3 regions of the Rhizobium sp. N324 genome follow, and region 1 is predicted to be linked to each of the others. Evidence: riboswitches for the same ligand, from Rfam matches in the RefSeq annotation. Region 1 holds a riboswitch; each other region holds the start of a gene.
What was found. Region 1 has a riboswitch for thiamine pyrophosphate ahead of AMK05_RS34705 (YkoF family thiamine/hydroxymethylpyrimidine-binding protein). Riboswitches for the same ligand answer to the same signal wherever they lie in the genome.

Region 1 (3,266 bases):
GAGGGATAGTGGTGTTCGAAACCGGCAAGGCCGAAGCTCTCGAACAAAGGCGCCACAGCGGCGCGGGCCGCGCGGCGGCTCATGCCCTTTACCTCGAGGCCGAGGGTGGCATTGTCGATGATCCGGCGCCAGGGCATCAGCGCATCACGCTGCGGCATGAAGGCGAAGGAATGCGGCGCTTCCTCCAGCGGCGCGCCGTTGAAAAGCACGTTGCCGGAATCGGGCCGAAGCGCCTGCGTCAGCAATCGCAGCACCGTCGATTTTCCGGAGCCGGACGGGCCGACGATCGAAACGAACTCGCCGTTTGCGACGCTCAGCGATATATCGCCCAGCACCTGCATGCCGTCGAAAGATTTCGCGATATTGCGCAGTTCAACCATTTTGTCGCTCATCGGCGCCGCTCCCCGGATGGCGGCCAGGGCATCAGGAGGCGCTCTATCAACAGCGTCAGGCCGAAGAGGCAGAGGGTCAGCACGGCGCTGACGACGACGGCGGCAAGCACGAGATCGGGACGGAAATTGTTCTTGGCGTTGAGAATATAGATGCCGAGGCCGCTGGCGGCGCCGGCATATTCGGCAAAGATCGCGCCGACGACGGCATAGGTGATCGAGATTCTCAAGCCGGCGAAGAAATAGGGCAGCGCGGAGGGAAGCCGCGCCAGGCGGAAGATGCGCCAGCGGCTCGCCTTCATCGAGTTCAGGAGTTCGGCGATGTCGCGGTCGGTCGATTCATAGCCCTGCAGCAGGGCGACGAGCAGCGGGAAAAAGGTGACGAGCGCCACCAGCAGTATCTTCGGCAGGAGGCCGAAACCGAACCAGAGGACGACAAGCGGCGCGATCGCCACCAGCGGCAGGGTCTGGCTGGCGATGAAGATCGGCAGCAAGGCCCGGCGCATGAAAGGCGCAAAGTCCATGAGGATCGAAGCGGCGAAGGCGAAGGCCAGCGACAGGGCAAAACCGCCAAGCGTGGCGCCGAGCGTCGGCCAGGTGTTTGATGTCAGCGCCGCGCGGTTCAGCCAGCCCTGGAGGACGATGCGCGAAGGCGCCGGCAAGATGGAGGGCTTGATGCCGGAAAGACCGACATAGAGTTCCCATGCCGCCAGAAAGGCAAGGCCCGCGAGCAAGGCGGGCATTGCCCGGTACAGGGCGGCGCTGAGCGCGGCAAGGCGCGAATCCAAAGGTCGTGGCAGTGTCATCAGCGTTTGATTTCGGCCTCGATGCGCAGCCGGTCGCGATAGGGATCGAGCGCCTTGACGGCATCGAGAATGATGCCGACGACATTGTCCGGCATCGGATAGAGTGACACTTCTGCGTCTGAGAACATCTGAACCTCGCTCCGCTGGCATTACCCAGATCAGCTTTGAAGGGTCCAGAGGCTTGCACCTCGCATCTCAGCCCCGGCAATACGGAGCTCCCCTGTATTTCGGCGGAAACTATCACCCGGGTTTTCGTCCCGCAACCGCAAAATTGCAAACCCGTCCGCTCGGTTGGAATGGATCTTATGAAGGGAAACACCCGAGCGGAGGTCCCGCCCGGGTGTTCCTCGGTGGGCCCGTACCTGCCGGGAACGGGACCGCAGCTTGCTGTCTCAGGCGGCGATATCGGCGTGCGCCGGCGGGCGTCCGATCGGGCTTTACGATTGCAGGCGCAAGGGTTATAAAACCTCAACTAATATTGAGGTCAAGAGGCGATGGATAGGATTCCGGCAGCGCCGCCCGGCAAGCTCCTGACAGTCGGCGAGGTGGCGGAGCGCAGCGGCCTGGCCGTCTCGGCGCTGCATTTCTACGAGACCAAGGGTTTGATCTCGAGCATCCGCTCCCGCGGCAACCAGCGGCGCTACGGGCGCGACGTGCTTCGCCGCCTCGGGATCATCAAGGTGGCGCAGCGGGTCGGCATTCCGCTTGCGGAAATCCAGGCGGCGTTCCAGTCCCTGCCGCAGGGGCGCACGCCGACGGCCGCCGACTGGCAGACGCTGTCGGCACGATGGAAGGACGATCTCGACGCACGAATCAGTCGGCTGAGCCTGTTGCGCGACCGCCTGGCCGGCTGCATCGGCTGCGGCTGTCTGTCGATCGAAAGCTGTCCGCTGCGCAATCCGTGCGACCGGCTCGGCAAGGAAGGACCGGGTGCGCGGCTGCTGGAGACCGAAAACTAGCCTTCGGGAGAACCAGTCGCTTCAGGGAGAGGCCGCGTCTCTTCGGGAAAGACCGAGCTGCCGGAAAGATCGCTGCCTGCCTTTCTTTCGGTCGCGGTGCTCATATGTTAAGGGCGAGTGACGCAACCGAGGAGGACGGCTTCGTGTTTCATCCCAGACTGTTCGAAAATCGCAATGTCGTCGTCACCGGCGCCGGCCGCGGCATCGGCCTCGAAGTCGCTCGGCAGTTTCTGGATTGCGGCGCGAAGGTCATCGTCCATACCGGGCGCAAGCCGGGGCGGGACCTGCCGGATTTCCTGCTGACGGCCGAATCGGAAAGACGGGCGCTGCTGCTGCATGCCGATTTCTCCGCCGCCGGCGGGGCGGCGCAATTTGCCGAAGATGTTCTCGCTTTCTTCGACAAGGTGCATGTGCTCGTCAACAATGCCGGCACGATGCTCGGCCGTTTCCCGGCTGCCACGCTGACAGACGCGGAATATGAGGCGGTCATCCGGCTCAACCAGACATCGGTGGTGGCGCTGACGCGCGCTTTGCTGCCGGCATTGAAGGCGGCCGAGGGTGCTGCCGTCGTCAACACCGTTTCGATCTCGGCGCTGACCGGCGGCAGCCCCGGTTCCTCGATCTATTCGGCCTCGAAGGCGTTCGTCGCCACCTATTCCAAGGCGCTTGCCCGCGAGCTTGCCCCGGACGGCATCCGCGTCAACTGCGTCTCGCCGGGAACGATCGAGACGGATTTCCACGAGCGCTATTCCTCCAGGGAAAAGCTCGAGCAGACCCGGAAATCCATCCCGCTGCAGCGGCTCGGCACGTCGGAGGATTGCGCGCCCGCCTATCTGTTCCTGGCGGCTCCTTCTCTCTCCGGATACATTACGGGCCAAGTCCTCGAGATCAATGGCGGCCAGCTTATCTGCTGATTTACTTGGACCTTTTTTGGCATTTCATCACTATTGACCAATTCGGTTGTGGGAATATGCTATTGTGCTGATCTACCACATCGCCTCCCTTCCGAGATATCGAATGCCGTTGCCCAAACCGGAGCCGGGGATGACCGGCCAGGACTTGCACATACTCGCTGGAAAAGCCCATGAAGCGAGCGATCTGCTGAAAGCTTT
Region 2 (3,266 bases), on a different replicon from region 1:
GCATGGCCGTGCCGAACCAGCCGATCATCGCCGCACCGATGCCGGAGGTGATGTGGTCGTAGCCGGGGGCGATATCGGTCGTCAGCGGTCCCAGCGTGTAGAAGGGCGCCTCGCCGCAGACGGCGAGCTGCTTGTCCATGTTTTCCTTGATCTTGTGCATCGGCACATGGCCGGGCCCCTCGATCATCACTTGGCAATCCCTGGCCCAGGCGATTTTCGTCAGCTCGCCGAGCGTTTCGAGTTCGGCAAATTGGGCTGCATCATTGGCATCGGCGATCGAGCCGGGGCGAAGGCCGTCGCCGAGCGAGAAGGAGACGTCATAGGCCCGGCAAATCTCGCAGATCTCCTCGAAATGCTCGTAGAGGAAGCTCTCACGGTGATGATGCAGGCACCACTTGGCCATAATCGAACCGCCGCGCGAGACGATGCCGGTGACGCGGTTGACGGTGAGCGGGATGTAATGCAGCCGCACGCCGGCATGGATGGTGAAATAGTCGACGCCCTGTTCGGCCTGCTCGATCAGCGTATCGCGATAGATTTCCCAGCTAAGATCCTCGGCAATGCCGCCGACCTTTTCCAACGCCTGATAAAGCGGCACCGTGCCGATCGGCAGCGGCGAATTGCGGATGATCCATTCGCGGATATTGTGAATGTTGCGGCCCGTCGAAAGATCCATGACGGTATCGGCACCCCAGCGGGCAGCCCAGACCATCTTCTCGACTTCTTCGGCCATCGACGAGGTGACGGCGGAATTACCGATATTGGCGTTGATCTTCACCAGAAAATTCCGGCCGATGATCATCGGTTCGCTTTCGGGGTGGTTGATGTTGGCGGGGATGATCGCCCGGCCGGCGGCCACTTCCCGGCGGACGAATTCCGGCGTCACATGATCGGGAATATCGGCGCCGAAGCTCTCGCCGTCACGCACCAGCGCTTCCGCCTTGGCCTTGCGGCCGAGATTCTCGCGAATGGCAATGAACTCCATCTCCGGCGTGATGATGCCTGCCCGTGCATAGGCAAGCTGTGTGACGGCTTTCCCGTCTTTGGCGCGCAGCGGCCGGCGCCGCCCCGGGAATTCCGGCGTCAGCCGGTCGCCGCTGACGAAGCCGTTATCTTCGGGGCGGACATGGCGGCCGTCATAGGCTTCGACATCGCCGCGGGCCAGCACCCAGTCTCGGCGCAATGGGGGCAGGCCCTGCTCGATACGGATCTCGGCGCCGTCGATCGTGTAGGGGCCGGAGGAATCATAGACGACGACAGGCGGCTCGCCGGCGGTCGGATGGACGCTGATTTCGCGCATCGGCACCCGGATATCACTGTGGATATCTCCTGGAACATGGATCTTCCGCGAAGCCGGCAGCGGGCCGGTGGTGACGGTCGGGGTGAGGTTTTTTGCGGCAATGGTCATGGTTTGAGGCTCCAAGTTGTAAGTTGGAGACCCAGTCAATCAGCCGGAATGATGGAAAGACGCCGGCACAGATTCCACGCGTGAATCCGGAACCTTCGAGCGCTTGCACCGTCCCTACGCCAGTATGAACTGGATCAGGTTCAACGGGTCACTGCGCCACAACAGGCTAAGCCTGATTGTCCAGCAGTATCTCAGCCCCTTGCCGGGACCCCCCTGGTGAATGCCGATAGTCGTAAAGCGCCGTCCCGGATCGTGTCAAGCTTACAGCTTTGTCGTTCCGCTTATATCCTCCCGTCTCGGAGCCTGTTGCGTTACTGGCCGAACTGCGGCAAATGTCAGTTCACTCAACGTCAGGTGGATTATGTCGTTTCGGATTGAACGTCTTATGCGAGAACATCTCAGTGGCGCCGCCGGTGTGCTGGTCAGTGCCTATTCGGGACCGCCGTGGAACGAGAATTGGTCGCTTGAAGCGGCGATTGAAAATGTAAACAACGTGCTCGAAACGCCCAAATCCATTGCCCTTGCGGCCATTGACGGAGGCAAGGTGCTGGGGATCGCGCTGGGCATACGGCAGCGGCGCCATGCCGGTCCGGTCATCTATCTGGATGAGCTTTCGGTGCTGCCTGAAGCGCAGGGTCGGGGAATAGGGACGGCGCTGCTGTCGGCAGTTTCCGAAACAGCAAAGGCCGAAGGATGCAACAGCGTCTGGTTGGTCTCACAGCGGGACGGTGCTTTGTCGAAATTTTATCAGGGTTGCGGATTCGCCGTCGGCAACAACCTTGGTCTCTACTCCAAATCGAGTGCGTAGCGGTTCGGGCTGTATTGGCCTACATATCCGGGTGGATGGGTTCGAGGCTCGTGACCCCGATATTCCACGTGGACCCCGTCTCGTTGTGGGATGAAAGAGGGCATGTCTGATCGGATTTATCTTTCCGGCCTATCGGAAGAAAGCTGGCGAGCGGTCATCGAAACGCTGGGGGCTGCCGGCTGGTCCGTCCGAAAGGGTGGCGGCCTCGATTTCTCCTGGGCTGTCCTTGAGCGCGGCGGGATACGGATCGACATGGAATATGATGCATGGCAGGAGGGCGAAATGGCCTTTGCCCAAACCGACGGGTCGACAATAGCCAACGATCTTCCAGCACAATTGATTTTGCAGCTGAAATTGAACTGAGCCGCCGCTAGAGCGCGTCGCGATCTTTCAGACCCGCTCCTCGCGGCTCCTTTGAAGCGATGCCCGCTCAATCCGGTCGCAATGTCTTGCCGGATTCCGCATCGAAAAGATGAAGCTTTCCTGGCCGGGCGGCGATCGTCGCGACCTGCCCCGGTTTAAAATCGTGACGGTCGGACAGCACCGCGACAAGCTCGCCGGACCCGTAGCGCAGGAAGACCATCGTCTCATGGCCGGTGGGTTCGGTGACGCTGACGGTCGTGTCGAGGCCGCTTGGGCTGAGCGACAGGTGCTCGGGCCGCACGCCGAGAAGTACGGCCTGCCCCTCGGACGCCTGCGGGTTAAAGCCGAGCGCGATCTCGTCGCCGGTCTCGGTGACGAAGATCGCACCATCGGCCTTGTAGCGGCCCTTCAGCAGATTCATCGACGGTGAGCCGATAAAGGCCGCAACGAATGTATTTCGGGGACGATCGTAGAGTTCCAGCGGCGTGCCGATCTGTTCGACCTTGCCGCCCTGCATGACCACGATCTTGTCGGCCATGGTCATCGCTTCGACCTGGTCATGGGTGACATAGATCGTCGTGGTTCTCAGCCGCTGGTGCAGTTCCTTGATCTCCTTGCGCATCTGCACGCGCAGCTTGGCGTCGAGGTTCGACAAGGGCTCGTCGAACAGGAAGACCTGCGGCGATC
Region 3 (3,266 bases), on a different replicon from region 1:
AACGCGCTCGACAGCGTGCAGCCGGTGCCGTGGGTGTTCTTGGTCGGCACCCGCTGGGCTTCGAACCAGTGCAGCCCGTCGGCGGCGGCCAGCACGTCGGGGCTGTCGTCACTGTCAAGATGGCCGCCTTTGACCAGCACGGCGGCCGGGCCGAGCGCGCGCAGCTGTTCGGCCTGCGCCGCCATTTCCGCCCGGTTCGTCGCCACCGGCTGATGCAGCAGGGCGGCGGCCTCCGGCAGGTTCGGGGTCAGCAGCGTCGCCAGCGGCAGCAGGCGGCGGCTGAGCACATCGACGGCTTCGGGTGCCAGCAGCGCGGCACCGCCCTTGGCGATCATCACGGGGTCGATGACGATGGGGATGCCGCGGCGGTCGGCCGGTGCTGCGGCCAGAGCTGCGTCGAGGGCTGTGGCGACGGCCTCGGCGATGCCGGCATTGGCGATCATGCCGATCTTGACCGCATCGACGCGCACATCGGCAAAGACGGCCTTGATTTGATCGGCGACGAAGGGGGGCGGCACCAGATGCACGCCGGTGACCCCTTGGGTGTTTTGCGCTGTCAGCGCGGTCAGCACCGCCATGCCGTAGACGCCGCGGGCGGAGAAGGCCTTGAGGTCGGCCTGAATGCCGGCGCCGCCCGAGGGATCCGAGCCGGCGATGGAGAGGACGTTGCGGATCATGCGCGGGCCTTTCGAATTTCTGCGGCGATGCGGCGTGTGGCGGCTTCCGGATCCGGCGCGCCGCAAATGGCGGAGACAACGGCAAGCCCGCTTGCGCCTGCGGCAAAGACTTCGGCCACATGCTCCGCCTTGAGCCCGCCGATGGCAACCGAGGGCACGGGCGAGGCCTTTACCAGGTTGGCAAGACCGTCAAAACCGATCGGCTGCTTGTGGTCGGCCTTGGTCGGCGTCGCAAACACCGGCCCGACGCCGGTATAATCGACGAGATCGGGATCGACGGCAGCAGCAAGCGCCGCGGTTTCGACCGACAGGCCGAGGATCATGTCGGGGCCGATCATCGCCCGCGCTCTCACCGCATCCATGTCCTCCTGGCCGATATGCAACCCATCGGCGCCGATGGCAATCGCCGCCTCGACATCGTCGTTGACGACGAGGCGTGCGCCGGTGCCATCAAGCGCCTGTTTCAAGGCGCGTCCGGTCTCGATCATCCCGGCCGTGCCGGCATGTTTGTCGCGCAACTGCACCATCGTCGCGCCGCCAGCAACGGCACGCCGCGCGGTCTCGACCATGCCGATCCCGGCGCAGAGATCGGGGTCGAGGACGAGATAGAGCGACAGATCGAAGAGCTTCATGCGACCGAGATCCTTGCCCGGGCATCGAGCGTTTCGCCGTCGAGCGCGTTCAGCGCATCGAGGAAACGCCAGGCGAAGGAGCCGGGCCCGGCCGCACCGAGCGCGGCATCTTCGCCGGCGATGGCGAAGGTTGCGAGTGCCGCGACCGTCGCGCCGAAGATATCTTCGGGTGCTGTGGCGGCAAAGGCGCCGACGAGGCAGGTCAGCGAGCAGCCGAGCGCGGTGACCTGCGGCATCAAGGCCGATCCGCCTGTGATGCGCACCGCCTTTTCACCGTCGGTGACGAAATCGACCGCACCGGTGACGGCGACGACCGCCTGCTGGCGCTCAGCCAGCCATCGCGCCGAATCTTCGGCCTGCTCGACCGGATCGCGGCTGTCGACACCTTGGCCGCGGCTCTCGCCGCCGGCGAGCGCGATGATCTCGGAGGCGTTGCCGCGGATGATCGTCGGCTTCAGTGCCAGCAGACCGGCAACCGCGTCGCGGCGGAAAGCCGTGGCGTAGTGGGCGACCGGGTCGAGCACCCAGGGTTTGCCGGCCGAGTTCGCCGCCTTCGCCGCCGCCCGCATGCCGTCGATCCATTGCGTCGACAGCGTGCCGATATTGACGGTCAGCGCATTTGCAATGCCGGCGAACTCGCCTGCTTCTTCGGCGGCATGCACCATGGCCGGCGAGGCGCCGGCGGCCAAGAGAACATTGGCGGCGACATTCATGGCGACATAGTTGGTGATGCACTGAACGAGCGGCGGCTTTTCGCGCATCGCCGTCAGCATGGCTCCTGGTGTGGTCCTAGTCTGCATGTTGCCCCTTTCAGGCGGGGGCGGGCACGGGGTCATTCGTGCGGTGAGCCGCGACCCCGAGCGACTCCCTCCGCCGGCATTATCCGGTTCAGGTTCGAAGGGTGCTTCTCAGCCCGTCTGTCGACGGGCGCCCCTGTCTCTCATCGCGCTCTTTTTCGCAGAGAACGGCGCGGATGTCATCTCGAAAATGACTGTCCTGCGACTGATCGGACATGACGCAAGCGGGCAGCGTGACTGCTGCGGTTCTGCGTTAACGTTGCTGCGGTTGGCTCTAAGATAATCTGAGCATCGCCCAGCTCTTAGCTCAAATCATGCAGATCCGTCGTAATTGCCGGCCTGATCGAAAACTCGGAAAACCGCACCCTCAGCCCACTCCGTTCCGGCGTACAGGCCGTCGGCCCGACCTCGTAGCGCTCGGCAACCGGAAACGGCGCTAACCGCAGCAGCGGCCAGAAGCTGCCGTCGCGAGAGGCCTGGATGCGCAGGGCGCCGTTGGCGACGGTCACGCGGATGTGGAAATCCTCCAGCTCCTTGAAGGGTTGCGACACCGACCAGTCGGACCTGCCGTCGGTGACGACGGTGCTAAGGAAGGCTTCGCCGTCGGTGAATTCGACGCCTGTCTTGACCCAGCGGCTTTCGTCGAGGCGCACCATCAGGCCGGCCTGATCGTAGAGGGTGCGGAATTCGCCCTGGATGCGGATCTGGGCGGTGAAGCTCTCGAGCGTGGGAAAGGCGAGGAAATGGCCGCTGTCGCGGGTGAAGCCGTAATAGGTTTCCCGCCAGAAATCGGTTTTCTCGCCGGTGGTCAGGGTGAGGGCGGAGTCGTCCACGCGCCAGCTGGCCGGTTCGTTCAGCCATTTTCCACCGTTGAAATCGATGTTCATTCCACCCTCTCCTTATTGACGCTCTGCCGCTGCCGCTGCCGATTCTTCAGCCCGCATCATGCGCAGCCTTTGCGCAGGTGGCCAGCCGAAGCCGGTGATACGGTCCGCTTTCGCCATCCTGATCCTCGTCCCACGATATAATCCGCGGCTTCCGCTTGACACCACCACTTCATCTCTTATTCTGTTACAAAAAGATGAATTACATAATTGTGGAACTGAAGGGGAGCCATCACATGAAAACGCTTGTCGCATTCCTGCTCGGCACTGCGCTTG

Region 2: linked by a shared signal. The riboswitch ahead of thiC (phosphomethylpyrimidine synthase ThiC) and the one ahead of AMK05_RS34705 (YkoF family thiamine/hydroxymethylpyrimidine-binding protein) in region 1 are both predicted to bind thiamine pyrophosphate.
Region 3: linked by a shared signal. The riboswitch ahead of thiM (hydroxyethylthiazole kinase) and the one ahead of AMK05_RS34705 (YkoF family thiamine/hydroxymethylpyrimidine-binding protein) in region 1 are both predicted to bind thiamine pyrophosphate.

The regions. Positions count from the first base shown of each region.
Region 1 covers NZ_CP013630.1:4,323,269-4,326,534, reverse strand. The annotation lists gene AMK05_RS20805 (ABC transporter ATP-binding protein) at 1-392, opposite strand, end outside; gene AMK05_RS20800 (ABC transporter permease) at 389-1,195, opposite strand; partial or broken gene AMK05_RS34705 (YkoF family thiamine/hydroxymethylpyrimidine-binding protein) at 1,207-1,323, opposite strand; TPP riboswitch at 1,314-1,427, opposite strand; gene soxR (redox-sensitive transcriptional activator SoxR) at 1,690-2,154, shown strand; gene AMK05_RS20790 (SDR family NAD(P)-dependent oxidoreductase) at 2,298-3,068, shown strand; gene AMK05_RS20785 (ArsR/SmtB family transcription factor) at 3,172-3,266, shown strand, end outside.
Region 2 covers NZ_CP013632.1:264,476-267,741, forward strand. The annotation lists gene thiC (phosphomethylpyrimidine synthase ThiC) at 1-1,408, opposite strand, end outside; TPP riboswitch at 1,502-1,633, opposite strand; gene AMK05_RS24965 (GNAT family N-acetyltransferase) at 1,770-2,216, shown strand; gene AMK05_RS24970 (hypothetical protein) at 2,307-2,579, shown strand; gene AMK05_RS24975 (ABC transporter ATP-binding protein) at 2,647-3,266, opposite strand, start outside.
Region 3 covers NZ_CP013634.1:264,616-267,881, forward strand. The annotation lists gene thiD (bifunctional hydroxymethylpyrimidine kinase/phosphomethylpyrimidine kinase) at 1-677, opposite strand, end outside; gene thiE (thiamine phosphate synthase) at 674-1,309, opposite strand; gene thiM (hydroxyethylthiazole kinase) at 1,306-2,109, opposite strand; TPP riboswitch at 2,158-2,254, opposite strand; gene AMK05_RS28900 (DUF1349 domain-containing protein) at 2,409-2,993, opposite strand; gene AMK05_RS28905 (ABC transporter substrate-binding protein) at 3,227-3,266, shown strand, end outside.